DNA from 3 places in the Mesorhizobium sp. LNJC405B00 genome. Region 3 is predicted to be linked to each of the others. Evidence: riboswitches for the same ligand, from Rfam matches in the RefSeq annotation. Region 3 holds a riboswitch; each other region holds the start of a gene.
The links. A riboswitch is a leader RNA that binds a small molecule or an ion and turns the genes downstream of it on or off. The one in region 3 is predicted to bind cobalamin.

Region 1: another riboswitch for cobalamin. It lies ahead of metE (5-methyltetrahydropteroyltriglutamate--homocysteine S-methyltransferase); the one in region 3 lies ahead of X756_RS153205 (aromatic ring-hydroxylating dioxygenase subunit alpha).
Region 2: another riboswitch for cobalamin. It lies ahead of X756_RS141090 (CbtB domain-containing protein); the one in region 3 lies ahead of X756_RS153205 (aromatic ring-hydroxylating dioxygenase subunit alpha).

The regions. Positions count from the first base shown of each region.
Region 1 covers NZ_AYWC01000007.1:45,881-50,533, reverse strand. The annotation lists partial or broken gene X756_RS1000000169875 (helix-turn-helix domain-containing protein) at 367-804, opposite strand; cobalamin riboswitch at 1,456-1,657, shown strand; gene metE (5-methyltetrahydropteroyltriglutamate--homocysteine S-methyltransferase) at 1,750-4,098, shown strand; gene X756_RS150860 (cytochrome-c peroxidase) at 4,536-4,653, opposite strand, start outside.
Region 2 covers NZ_AYWC01000017.1:2,632-7,284, reverse strand. The annotation lists gene X756_RS141075 (MFS transporter) at 1-153, shown strand, start outside; gene X756_RS141080 (aromatic ring-hydroxylating dioxygenase subunit alpha) at 161-1,336, opposite strand; gene X756_RS141085 (gamma-glutamylcyclotransferase) at 1,472-2,164, shown strand; cobalamin riboswitch at 2,232-2,428, shown strand; gene X756_RS141090 (CbtB domain-containing protein) at 2,464-2,643, shown strand; gene X756_RS141095 (CbtA family protein) at 2,659-3,462, shown strand; gene cobU (bifunctional adenosylcobinamide kinase/adenosylcobinamide-phosphate guanylyltransferase) at 3,455-3,967, shown strand; gene cobO (cob(I)yrinic acid a,c-diamide adenosyltransferase) at 3,967-4,581, shown strand.
Region 3 covers NZ_AYWC01000005.1:176,982-181,634, reverse strand. The annotation lists gene X756_RS153200 (DUF680 domain-containing protein) at 1-107, opposite strand, end outside; cobalamin riboswitch at 607-809, shown strand; gene X756_RS153205 (aromatic ring-hydroxylating dioxygenase subunit alpha) at 926-2,173, shown strand; gene X756_RS153210 (hybrid-cluster NAD(P)-dependent oxidoreductase) at 2,211-3,311, shown strand; gene X756_RS153215 (PqqD family protein) at 3,474-3,896, shown strand; gene X756_RS153220 (hypothetical protein) at 4,050-4,653, shown strand, end outside.

The DNA.
Region 1 (4,653 bases), on a different contig from region 3:
CATCAATGCAGACAACCGGCATTCCGACCCGTTTTGCTCATGCCAGCCAGCTGGAGATGGCGCCCGTCTCGAATCCGATGCGCTCGGCGTGAGGTGCGCGTTTGCGGAGCAACTCGGTCAATGCTCCCAGATCGGACTTCATTTTTCCTTGGAAGACAGACCTCATCGACGACGCAAACACTGGTCTCTCGCTGCGACACATCCAATCCGACATATTGCTTCAATGCGGCCTCCTCGATCTCAATGGTCGGCGGCTTTTGCCATCAGCCGAATCTTCGTTCAAAGGAGCGACGGCAGCAATTACGTCATCGTGTGTAAAATTGGATCAGACTCAATCTCGCTGCATGTGCGGGCGACGTATTCTCAGTCGATCTTGGGGATGCACGACATGTCTTTGCGCCAGGGCTTCAGATGGTTCTCCGCCAGCCGTCGGCGGACGGTCTCAGAACACAGCTCTTCATGGTCGGTGAGCCGGACCATCTCCTCGGCCAGGAGTTCGAGGTCCAGCGGGCCCGTCCCGGTGGCGGCTTTGAGCAGGCGGTCGCCAGCAAAAGCGCCTCCTCCTTGCTCGATAGTTTGCGCTCAACGCCGGGTCGCGGCTCCTCGGTGAGCGCTCCCTCCAGGTTCGCTTCCACAAAGCGGCGCCCTGTCCGACAAATCGTCGATCCCGAGACCTTCAAGGGTTGCGGCGATCACCTCGTCGCTCACGCCGTCGTTCGCGGCCAAGAGGATCTGTGCGCTTTTGCGTGAGCGCGTCAAGTTGATCACCTTCCGATACTCACCTGCACCTCCTTCAGCGTGCAGGCGCAGACGAATCCCGAGATTAGTCAGTCACTTGGCGAACGACAAGCCGCGCCGCAGCCGCGCTTTACGCAGCTTTAAGGCCAGTATTTGGCCTTCATCTATGCCCGGATCTTCAAACAGCCCCGGCCGGAGCCGACATGCAGCGCCACTCGACGTCACCGCTCCGTCCGTCCACCAGATGGTGATCACTTTAGAAAAAGCCGGCCTCATCTCGCGCACGCCCGGGGCCGTCCGAATTCCTCCGGAAGCGCTTCCGATTTTGCGCTAAAACAACCCATCACAATCTGTCGAACGGTACTAGGCATCCGTGATGACGACTGGCGTGCCATTTCCCCTCGGAACACGTTTGGCGCTCACTCGTGAAAACCGCTTCTGCCACGCACGCACGGCTTGCGGGCGCATCGTCAAACATGGCCACCAATGCGATCTTCTGCATTCTAACGTTGTCACGCGCTTGAAGTCTTGTCCGGGCGATCGCGAGGGACGTCGCAGCCCGACAGGAATCCATTAGTTGGACAATGGTGGCAACGGTGCAGCGCCGCTAATGGGCGACTGAATATTTCACAATGTTAGACAAAGGCGTAAAAACACGATCACATAACGACATAAACATTTCGTTATTGCATCATTGACAAAAGAGCGGGTTGCTGTGATTGTCTGGCGTGTCGTGGTTCTCGCGTGCGGTGCTGCCGCAGCGGAGCTAAGAGGGAAGCCGGTGCGATGCCGGCGCTGCCCCCGCAACTGTTAGCGGCGAGCCAACCCCACTCATGTCACTGAGGCGAATACCTCGGGAAGACGGGTAGAGGCTATGACCCCGCGAGCCTGGAGACCTGCCACGACGAATTACGTCCACGGGCGGGGTGTCTCGGTGGCCGCTGCAACCCGGGCGTGCCGGGCCTGCTAGCGCCTTCCTTGTCACCGACGCCCCAACCATCGGGGTATGACATGACTGTCTCTCAGCAAATTCCTGTAGCAACGCTCGGCGTGCCGCGCTTCGGTCGTCGGCGAGAACTGAAATTCGCCCTTGAAAGCTACTGGTCCGGAAAATCGTCCGCTGGCGACCTTCTTGGGACGTCGAAGGCACTCCGTGCCGCTAGCTGGGAGGAGCAGCGCGATCGCGGGGTGTCAAAAATCCCGTCGAACGACTTCTCGCTTTACGACCATGTGCTCGACACCGCAGCCACGGTCGGCGCCATTCCATCCCGGTACGGCTGGAATAGCGGCGAGGTCCCACTTGACATCTACTTCGCAATGGCGCGCGGCAACAAGGGTCAGACGGAGGATTGTGGACACGCAGGTCACCAGGAGGCGGCTCATGGACCTGGTGTAACCGCGATGGAAATGACCAAGTGGTTTGACACCAACTACCACTACATTGTGCCGGAGCTCGATGATGATCAGACGTTCGCCCTCTCGTCAACGAAGCCGGTCGATTACTTCCTCGAGGCTAAAGCTCTCGGCATTCACACACGCCCAGTCATCCTTGGACCCATCACCTTCCTCAAGCTGGCGAAATCGCCTGCCGAAGGGTTCGGTCCCATCGCGCTCCTACCGCAGCTGCTGCCCGTTTACGAGCAGCTTCTGCAGAGGCTGAAGCTGTCGGGAGCCGACTGGGTGCAAATCGATGAGCCAGCGCTTGTCCTCGATCTGAACCCGAACGAACGAGCTGCGTTCGAATTCGCCTATGGCCAGCTGTCGAAAGCCGCGCCCGAGCTGAAGATCATGCTGGCTACGTATTTCGGGTCGCTGGGAGACAATCTCGAAACCGCGGTTTCTCTGCCCCTGGCCGGCCTGCATATTGATCTCGTGCGCGCTCCCGAGCAGCTGGAAACGGTGGGTCGGCTCGCTCCGAAGGATCTGGTGCTCTCGCTCGGCTTGATCGATGGCCGCAACGTCTGGCGTGCGAACCTGCCCGCCATTCTCGACCGCATCAAACCGATCGTCGCCGGCTGGCCCTTGGACCGCGTCGAAATCGCGCCTTCTTGCTCGATGCTGCATGTGCCGATTGACCTGCGCATGGAGACGGAACTCGAGGCCGACATCAGGTCGTGGCTCGCCTTCGCGGCCCAGAAGACCGACGAGCTGGTCTTGCTGGCCCGGGCCCTGTCCCAAGGCAGGGATGCGGTGGCAGGCGCGTTGAAAGCGACTGCCGAGGCTGCCGCCACTCGCGTGACGTCCACGAAGATCCATGACCCGCTTGTTGAGGGGCGGATCGCCAGCATTGACCATAGCATGAAGCGACGAGAGAGCGCTTTTGGCGAGCGCTCCAGAGTCCAGGCCGGCGCGCTCGGGCTGCCGCCGTTCCCGACGACGACAATCGGGTCCTTCCCGCAGACGCCGCAGGTACGCCGCGCGCGGGCCGATCATGCGAAGGGCCAGCTCAGCTATGTCGACTACGAGATCTTCCTGAAGAAGGAGATCGAGTCGGCAATTCGTTGGCAGGAAGAGATCGGGCTGGACGTGCTGGTGCACGGTGAGTTCGAACGAAATGACATGGTTCAGCATTTCGCCGAGCAGCTGTCTGGCTTCGCCTTCACCCAGCATGCCTGGGTACAAAGCTATGGGTCGCGCTACGTGCGTCCCCCCATCATCTTCGGGGACGTATCGAGGCGCAATCCGATGACGGTGCGCTGGTGGCAATTCGCCCAGTCGCTTACGGAAAAGCCCGTGAAGGGAATGCTCACAGGCCCAGTCACCATTCTCAACTGGTCCTTTGTTCGCGACGACGTACCCCGCTCCGAAGCCTGCCGCCACATCGCGCTCGCCATCCGCGACGAAGTGACGGATCTCGAAAGGTCCGGCGCAAGGATGATCCAGATCGATGAGGCCGCGTTTCGCGAAGGATTGCCACTGCGCCAATCTGACTGGAAAGCCTATCTCGACTGGGCTGTCGAATGCTTCCGGATCGCTTCAACGGGTGTAAAGGACGCGACTCAAATCCATACCCACATGTGCTATTCGGAGTTCAACGAGATCATCGACGCGATCGCTGGAATGGATGCGGATGTCATTTCGATTGAGACGTCGCGCTCGAAGATGGAACTGCTGGACGCCTTCACGCGCTCCAAATATCCGAACGAGATCGGTCCCGGCGTCTATGACATTCACTCACCACGTGTGCCGGAGGTCTGCGAGATTTCGGACCTAGTCATGCTTGCCCGCGAGCGACTGTCCGACGGCCAACTGTGGGTAAACCCGGACTGTGGACTCAAAACACGCAAATGGGAGGAGGTCCGCCCTGCCCTCATGAACATGGTCGCTGCAGCGCGCGCGCTCCGGGAGAAAGTGGCCTGAGGCTTCTCCTTCCTCACCGTGTGGTGAGCTACCGGCTGGCTCATGTCGGCCGTGGATGCCAAACCGGCACACTCTTGGAAATGAGCCACTCGGCGCAAATGTGCAATTTCCCTACGGCACGTGTCTTAATCCCGCAGAAATATAAATGTGACACTACGCAATAATATTGGTTCCTTGGGGACATATAGGCCCCGCGCCTCGAACAAATCGGACACGCGTCGTTTCTTAGAGTGACTGCTTGGCGCCTTCGCTCAGGCGGCCACAATATATGCTGCTGCGTCTGTCCGCCCCCACTTTATTCGCGCAGACTACGGCGCGGTGGCAGGTTTCGGGTATTGCTAGCGTCCCGCCAATTCGGAGATGGACGTCGCAATTCCGTGTCGCCCAAGTAAAAGTCGCACTCATTTTCGATTGCGACGTCCGCAGCCAGCTGGCCCTTATTTTCCTGAGATCTGCGTTACAGGCCGGGGCGTTGTCGCCGTTTCTGAGGGTAGGATGGGATAGGCGACGTCGGGTGCCTCTCCGGTCAGCGAGTTGAGAAAGGCAACAAGCAGG
Region 2 (4,653 bases), on a different contig from region 3:
CGCACCTATCTCGACTTTTCCGAACTGACGCCGCCGCTGGTTTATTCGGTGGTGCTGGCGTTTTTCGGCCTCGGCTCGGTGTTCGTGACGCTGGGCATTCTGGCCGCGGTTTGCGGCTTTATCACCTGGCGCTATCTGCCGAAGTCGCTTTAGTCGCCGATCAGGCGGTTGCCTCAAGTGCAGCATGCCGCTCGCGCACCCAGTTGTGGAAGCGGTGCAGATCATACTCCTCCGGCATCAGCACGCCGGCCCGGTGCCGCATCGAGCGCAGGCCTTTCTGGTTGATCTCGCAGATCGCGGCATCCTCCTCCAGCACCTGGGTGCCGAAGGCGACGACATTGTCGACGTCGGTCTCAGCCAGCGCCTCGGGCGCGAACAGCCATTCGGCGGTCAGCTCGGTCTGGTCCGGGCCGAGCGGCACCAGCCGCACCGTTCTGATATAGTCGACATGGCCAACGATGAACATCGAGGGCAGGTTGGTGGCATAGGTCTGTCCGGCCGCGCGCTCGGCCGCCGTCAGACCCGGGAAGACCGGGCCATGGGCATGTCCGTCGCGCGACCAGGTCTCGGCGCCGGCGCGCAGGCGACCCGAAAACTCCGGCGCGTCATTGTCGGCATGGCGGACCCAGTCGGGGTCGTCGTGCCGGCTCATCAGGCCGCGGCCGTATATCGGCACCAGCCGAGACAGGTCCTTGTGGACGCCCGGGCAATGCAGGCACTCGTTGAAGTTTTCCCAGAAGATCTTCCAGTTGCAGTTCATCACCTTGCGCAGGACATGGCCTGATACCAGCGTTTCCAGCGGCCAGTTGGCGAGGTCGCCGGATGCGGGATCGAAGGAGGTCCCGGCGGAGCCGGCCGCAGCCTGCTGAAGGTTCACAAAGACAAAGCCGCGCCACACCGACAGCGCCACCCGGTAGAGCGGATGATCTGCCTTGTCGAAACCATCTGGCAGCGATTTCGAGGGAACGCGCACGAGATCGCCGCGCAGCGAGTAGGACCAGGCGTGGTAGGGGCACGTGATGAGCCGCGCTTTCAGCCGGCCCTCGCTTTTCTGGCAAAGCTGCGAGCCGCGATGCCGGCAAGTGTTGTGGAAGGCGCGCAACTCGCCGGTCTCGTCCCGCAGAATGACGATTTCCTGCGTGCCGACGCGGAATGTCCGGAACGCCAGCGGCTGGGCGAGGTCGGCCTCGCGGCAGACGAGCAGCCAGCTTTTGTGCCAGATGGCGTCGAGATCGCGCTGGTAAGCCTCGCTATCCCAATAGGCCGACGACGGTAGCGTCGGTTCGGCCCGGCTCAGGCCGTTATAGGGGTCGCGCTCGCTCGGGCTGGGATGCATGGCTGGCTTCCTATGAAGCGTCAGCCGACACCCCGGCAAATCGTTTGTCAATCAGAGTGCCGCATTGCCGGTTGCAGGCGCGGCGCATAATCATGTCGTGGACACGGGACATTCGGAAATTGGGGGGATTCGGAAGTGGCCGCACGACAGATGTCGCTTACGCCGGAGCTGGTCGCGCGCTGCTGGCGCGAGATCAGGGACCCCGGGCCGGATCCGGACGCGATGCATCTCGATGAAGCCGACTATGACGCGCTGCTGGATGAATTGCAGGTCGAACTCCCGGACAGCGAACCGCTATGGCTGTTCGGCTATGGATCGCTGATCTGGAAACCGGAAATAGATTATGTCGAGGACCGCGTTGCGCTGGCGCGCGGCTGGCATCGGTCCTTTTGCATGAACATGACGCGCTGGCGCGGCACCAAGGACAGCCCCGGCCTGATGATGGCGCTGGACCGTGGCGGACAATGCAAGGGCGTCGCCTTTCGGCTGACCGGCAATAACCGGCGCGAGCAGTTGGGCCGGCTTTTCCGGCGCGAAGTCACGCTGAAGCCGACAAGCTACCGGCCGCGCATGCTCAAGCTTGCAAGCGAGGCCGGACCGCTCAGGGCATTGGCCTTCGTCATCAACCGCAACGGCCTGACCTATTCCGGACCGCTCGACGAGGGCAAGGTCGTCGAAAGGCTGGCAACGTCCTGCGGGCACTGGGGGTCGGGCGCCGACTATCTCTACAACACGGTGAAAAACCTTGAAGAGCGCGGCATTCACGATCGCCATCTGTGGCGGCTGCAGCGGCTGGTTGCCGAGCGGATCACCGCGTTGAACCCGTAACGCCGCATGGCGCATTCGCGCTGTTGGCCGGCGGAATTTGGTTTGCCGGATGCGACCGTTTCAGCCTATAGTCATGCATGTCGTCGGTTCCGTTAGGGACCAAGAGGGAATGCGGTGAGGGCTGACTTGTTGCCCAATGCCATGGCTGCCCCCGCAACTGTGTGCGGTAGTCCTCTCCAAGCCACTGGGGATTTTTTCTTCGGGAAGGTGGGGAAGGGCGCTGATCCGCGAGCCAGGAGACCTGCCGGCGACAGGGAACTGACTTCGATGCCCTCGGGTGGAGGGCGAAAGGACAAGATATGAATACCGCTTCCGTCTCCCTCGGCGCTTCCGTCTCCTCGCAGTCGCGCTTCATGCAGCTCGTGCTTAGCGCGTTTCTGGGCATTTTCGTCGTCGGCGTTGTCGGTTTCTCGCACATCGATGCGGTCCACAATGCGGCGCACGACTATCGCCATTCGATGGCGTTTCCCTGCCACTGACGAGGATCTGACATCATGAACCTGTTTCGCAACGTCGTGTTCATCGCGGCGATCGCAGGGCTCGTGGCCGGTGTCGCTCTCGCCTGCATGCAGGCCTACGCCACCGTGCCGCTGATCCTCAAGGCGGAGGTCTACGAAAAGGCTGGTGGCGGCCATGAGCATCAGCATGCCGCGGCGCCCGCCGCCAACGCTGCGGACCCCGATGCCATGAGCACCGCCGCGCCGGCGGAAAATGCGGTGAGCAGCGCAGCACCGGCTGAAGCAGCCGCGCCGGCGGAGGACGAAGGCTGGGCGCCGGCCGACGGCTTCGAGCGTTTCGCCTTCAGTGTCGTCGCCAATATCGTCACCGGCATCGGCTTCGCGCTGGTCCTGGTGGCGGTTTCCGAGTTCGCCGGCGGCATCGGCAGCTGGCGCCAGGGCGTGTTCTGGGGTCTGGCGGGCTTTGCCGTGTTCACGCTGGCGCCGGGACTCGGCCTGCCGCCGGAACTGCCGGCAATGCCCGCGGCCGATCTCATACAGCGCCAGATCTGGTGGTGGGCAACGGTGGTGGCAACCGCGATCGGCCTTGCCCTTATTACCTTCCGCACGTCGGCGCCCCTGACCGTGCTCGCCGTCCTCCTGATCGTCGCCCCGCATATTGTCGGCGCGCCGCAGCCTGACAGTTTCGTAACGCCGATCCCGGAGGGCCTGCATCATCAGTTCGTGGTGGCGGTGACGCTGACCAATCTGGTGTTCTGGCTGGTGCTCGGCGCAGTTGTCGGCATAGTGCACTCGCGCTTCACCGGCACCGCGACCAGCCTGCGCGACAGCTTTGCCTGATCGCAGTTTGACCTTCATCATCGGCGGTGCGCGCTCCGGCAAGAGCGCGCATGCCGAAACTTTGGCGACGGCGTTGCCGCCGCCATGGGCCTATATCGCCACCGCGCAAGCCTATGACGGCGAAATGCGCGAGCGCATCGCGCAACACCGCTCGCGCCGCGGCGAGGGATGGGCGACCATCGATGCTCCGCTTGATCTTGCAGGTGCGCTCGAGGCATTGCCGGATAACCAGCCGGTGCTTGTCGACTGCCTGACGCTTTGGCTGACCAATCATATGCTGGCCGATCATGATCTAGAGGGGGAGTGCCGACGGCTGGCCGATGTGCTTTCGCGGCCGCGCGGACCGTGGTTCGTGGTCTCCAACGAAGTCGGACAAGGCATTGTGCCCGACAATGCGCTGGCACGCCGGTTCCGCGATGCCGCCGGCCGGCTCAACCAGCAGATCGCGGTGGTAGCTGATATGGTGCTTCTGATGGTGGCGGGGCTGCCGCTCAAGGTGAAATAATGACTGACATCGACGCAAAAGACGAAGAGCGCCATCGCGCCAAGATGGCCAAGCGCAAGGCGGTGCAGGACGCCGAGGTCGCGGAAAAGACGGTCGAGAAGGGGCTGCTGATCGTCAACACCGGACCCGGCAAGGGCAAGACCACGGCTGCCTTCGGGCTGGCGCTGCGCATGCTCGGCTATGGCAAGCGCGTCGGAATCGTCCAGTTCATCAAGGGCAAATGGCACACCGGCGAGAAGGATGCCTTCGCGGCGTTTGGCGGCCGCGTCGTCTGGCACACGATGGGCGAGGGTTTCACTTGGGAGACGCAGGATCTGAAGCGCGACATTGCGGCGGCCGAAGCCGCCTGGGCCAAGGCGCTGGAGCTGATCGCCGATCCCTCGATCAGCCTCGTCGTGCTGGACGAACTGAACATCGCGCTACGCTACGACTATCTCGATCTCGACCGAGTGGTGGCGGCGCTGAAAGCGCGGCGCGAAGGTCTGCATGTCGTCGTCACCGGCCGCAACGCCAAGCCGGCGCTGGTCGAGGCGGCGGATCTGGTGACGGAGATGGGCGTGACCAAGCATCATTTTTCGGCCGGCGTGAAGGCACAGCAGGGGATTGAGTTCTGAGGGGCTATCCTCACCTTTTACCCTCCCCCTTGTGGGGAGGGTCGATCCGCGAAGCGGATCGGGGTGGGGGTC
Region 3 (4,653 bases):
GAGACGGCTGGCTGGTTCGCACCATTGGAACCGTAATTGTCGCTACCGGCGAAGGCGCTGCCGGTGATCGCCAAAACGGCTGCGGCAGTGAGGATGATCTTTTTCATTTTTAGTACTCCAGTTTGTCTGTCCGTCTAGCGGCGTGTCTTGGGAGGAATTCGCGTCGTTCGGACAGCCCCGATGTGGGAAAGCCATAGGCTGGTTTCCAATCACGAAGTTGTTCCGTGTGGACCACGGTCCTGCACCTTGAAATTGTGCCAGGAAGTTCCTCTATGGTCATTTATCGCATTGTTTTCAGTTGCTTATGTCGAACCGAGTGGTTCGCTCCGGTGTCGGTTTCCGGGCCGTCGTTCACACCATCCTGCACGCATTGTCAACAGAAACGAACCGTTCGGTTCGATTAGAGATCGCTAATAGTAACTTTTCGATACCGTTGAGCCCTTTTTGCCCCCGATCGGAACTGGATCCGCAGCGATTCGAAACGGCGATGATAGCGCCGCAAGACAGGATCTCAGCCCTTCGGTGGTCGGCGGGGCGTATGCCGCGCGTGTCGCGCCGCATGGATATGATGTCGCTTTCATGCCGACGTCGCGATCGCTGCCGTGATTAGATGATCGCATCTCAGGTGCCGCTTCGTGACGACGCAGCGGAGAATTGGGAAGCCGGTCAGAATCCGGCGCTGCCCCCGCAACGGTGGTGGAGTTGAAGTCGCAACGGGAGACCACTGGGCAGCAGCCTGGGAAGGTGTCGCGATGGTCCGCAAGGACAACTCCAGAGCCCGGAAACCAGCCCGAGATGCATAGACTCGACTGATCGCGGTGGGCGGTCAAGAGGTGGATAGTGCATGTCCGGCGCCGCGCCGGCCTGCGTCCGATCCTTCCTCCATCACCACCAAGTTCAGTCCTTAAACCACGAGGACAGAACTATGGATACGCGCAACGACATGCTGAGGCTCCTGAACGGCCGCAAGCAAGGCTTTTCGCTGGAACAGCCCTTCTACACCGACCCGGACTATTTCAAGCTCGACATGGAGCTTATCTGGTATCGCGACTGGCTGTTCATCGGCCATGATTGCGAACTGCCGAAGCCCGGCAGCTATATCACCGTGCAGATCGGCGATTATCCGGTGGTGCTGGTCCGCGACCAGAAGGGCAACATCAACGCCTTTCACAATTCCTGCCGCCATCGCGGCAGCCGTGTCTGCAACACTGAGAAGGGCATGGCGGCAAAGCTTGTCTGCCCCTATCACCAGTGGACCTACGAGCTTGACGGCCGGCTGCTGTTTGCCCGCCAGATGGCCGACGGTTTCGACAAGAGCCAGTTCGGCCTGAAGCCCGTCGCCTGCGAGAGCGTCGGCGGCTACATCTTCATCTGCCTGGCAAAAGAACCTGCCGACTTTGCCCCGATGCGCGCCATGATAGAGCCCTACCTCAAGCCGCACCGGCTGAATGAAGCCAAGGTCGCCTTCGAGAGCACCATCATCGAGAAGGGCAACTGGAAGCTGGTCTGGGAAAACAACCGCGAATGCTATCACTGCGCCGGCAATCATCCGGAGCTGTGCAAGACATTCCCCGAAGCGCCGACGGTGACCGGCGTGCAGGGCGCCGACAGCGATCCGGAGATGCTTGCGCACTGGGCGAAATGCGAGGCGGCGGGCCTGCCGAGCAAGTTCCGCATCGATCCGGCCGGGCAATACCGCGCCACCCGCGCGCCGCTGCTGCGCGATGCCGTCAGCTACACGATGTCCGGAAAGCGCGCGGTGACGAAGAACCTGTCCGACACTGTTGCCGCCGACCGCATCGGCACCTTGATGCACTACCACTATCCGACGACCTGGAACCACATACTGATCGACCATGCGGTCACCTTCCGGGTGCTGCCGATCAGCGCTACGCAAACCGCGGTGACGACCAAGTGGCTGGTGCACAAGGAGGCGGTCGAGGGGGTCGACTACAACCTTGAGGAGCTCACCCATGTCTGGACCGAGACCAACGACCAGGACCGCCGAATCGTCGAGGAAAACGCCTTTGGCATCCTGTCTCCGGCCTATGAGCCCGGCCCCTATTCGGAGCTGCACGAGGGCGGCGTGATCCAGTTCGTCGAATGGTACGCGGCCTTTATCGGCCCGCGCCTTGCCGAAGGCGGCCGGCCGGCGCTGCGCAGCGTCGCGTGAGCTGGAGCAGGCGAAGAGGGACCAGAGGATGAATGCGATGACGGATCTTGGGCTCTATCGCCATCTCGACCAGATGGCGCCGTGGAACGATAGGCTGCAGGTGCTGGAAGTGATCGGCGTCAGCGACGAGGCGCCCGACGTCAAGACCTTCACCTTCCGCTCCGACAACCAGACCTGGTTCCGCTACAAGCCGGGCCAGTTCCTGACGCTGGAACTGCCGACACCGGACGGGCCGCTGATGCGCACCTACACGCTGTCGTCGTCGCCATCGCGGCCGTTTTCGATCGCGGTGACGATCAAGGCGCAGGCCGGCAGCATCGGCACGCGCTGGATGTTCGACCATCTGGCACCCGGCTCGCACGTCAAGGCCTATGGACCGGCGGGCGACTTCTCGTTGCACAGCCACCCGGCGGCCAAATACCTGTTCATTTCGGCTGGCTCCGGCGTGACGCCGATGATGTCGATGCTGCGCTGGCTGAACGACTGCGCGCCATGGACCGATGTCGGTTTCGTCAACTGCGCGCGGCGTGCCGAAGAGATCATCTTCCGCAAGGAACTCGAACTGCTCGGCGGCCATATGCCCGGCCTGTCGCTCGGCTTCATGATCGAGGAACGTTCCAGCCGCGAGGGCTGGTACGGTCATATGGGGCGCATCGACGCGATCCGGCTGCCCTTGCTGGCTCCGGATTTCCGCGAGCGCGAAATCTTCTGCTGCGGCCCCGATCCGTTCATGCGCGCCGTGCGCGGCATGCTGGATGCCGCCGGCTTCGACATGACGAAATACCATCAGGAGAGCTTTGCCGCGCCTGTGATGGAGGAAATTCCGGCGCCGTTTGCCTCCCCGGTCGAGGACGGCATCGCTGCACCTGTCGAAGCCGTGACGCCGATCCGCTTCTCGCTTTCGGAGGTCGATGCCGAATGCGTCGCCGGCCAGACCGTGCTGCAGACCGCGCGCAGCTCGGGCGTGCGGATTCCCGCCGCCTGCGAGTTCGGCCTGTGCGGCACCTGCAAGGTGAAGAAGGTCTCCGGCGAAGTCGAGATGAGCCACAATGGCGGCATCCTCGACCACGAGATCGATGACGGTTTCATCCTTGCCTGCTGCTCGAAACCGTTGTCGGCGCTCGAAATCGAGGCTTGAGCCGGTCGACTTCGCCGCAACGGTCGCCGACGCAGGCGTTGTGTTCGCGGGTCTTTGTCTTGCCAAGCATAGGCCGAGTGATTTAGACGCACTTAGGAAGGGCTGGGCAGACCGTGAAACCGGCGCATCCCTTCATGGGCGCATGGAACGGGGGACAGAGCGATGCAACAGCGGGTCTACGCGGTCGCAAGCAAGGACATCGTTTTCGAATCATTCGATGGCGAAGCCGTCGTTCTCGATCTTTCGAACGGTAAGTATTTCGGCTTTTCCGATTCCGGCAGCCGGGTCTGGCAGGCTTTGTCGTCCGGCGTCGCCACTGAAGCGCTGGTCGGAGCTGCCGCGGGCGCCGCAAAAATAAGCCTAGCCGACCTCGAAAGCTTCGTTGCCCGACTGCTCGATTTCGGGTTGCTTGCGCCAGCCGAAACACCGGCACAACCGCTTTCGGGCGAGCTGTCGGCTGCGCTTGCTGCCAGCAATGAGCCGCTCAAGGTCGATGTCCATGACGACCTTGCCGATCTCATCATTGTCGACCCGATCCATGAGGTCGAGGAACCTCTCGGCTGGCCGGCGGTGAAACAGGCATAATCGTTTCCCTAAAGCGCGTCGCGTTTGAACGGACTCAGGCGACGCGGTTTAGATCTTTGATTTTATGCATGTCGTCGTCTCAAAACCGGGGCCACCCCGAGCGACATGCATCAGGCGACCCGGCGCAATTCTGGACGCTGGAACAACGAACACATGCCTTTGATCACGCTGCAAACCCTGCCGGATTATGCCCGCCATGTGCTGGCGGCCGCGGAAAGCGCCGCCGCCTTCTATCCCGTTACCACCAGCGTGCGGTTGCCGGGGCTGGACCTGAGTGTCCACCTCGACCATGGCACGCTGGCGGAAGCCATGAGCCATGCCTTCATACCGGCCCCGGAAAATCCGTCTGCATCTGACGGCTGCCGCATTTTCGTCGCCCACCCGGCCATCGATGGCGTCCCCGCCCCGGCCACCTGGGGCCGAGGCGATTACAACCATCATGCCTTTGCCAACCGGCTGGAAGAGGCCGGATTGCGCGGCAGCTACTATCATGACCTCGACTTTTGGCAGTTCCATGATCCGCAACGACATGTCGGGGCGCAGCTGATGATGTCGGCCGACGCCTTTCCGCCATGGGAACAGGCGGCGCCGCTGCGCGCCTTCCTGCATTGGGAATATGCGGCGCGCGGCATGCGGCTTACCCATGCCGGCACGCTGGGCATCGATGGCAAGGGCGTGTTGCTTGCGGGCTCCGGGGGAGCCGGAAAATCGGGAACGGTCGTCGCCGGCCTGCTCAATGGGCTCGATAGCGTCGGCG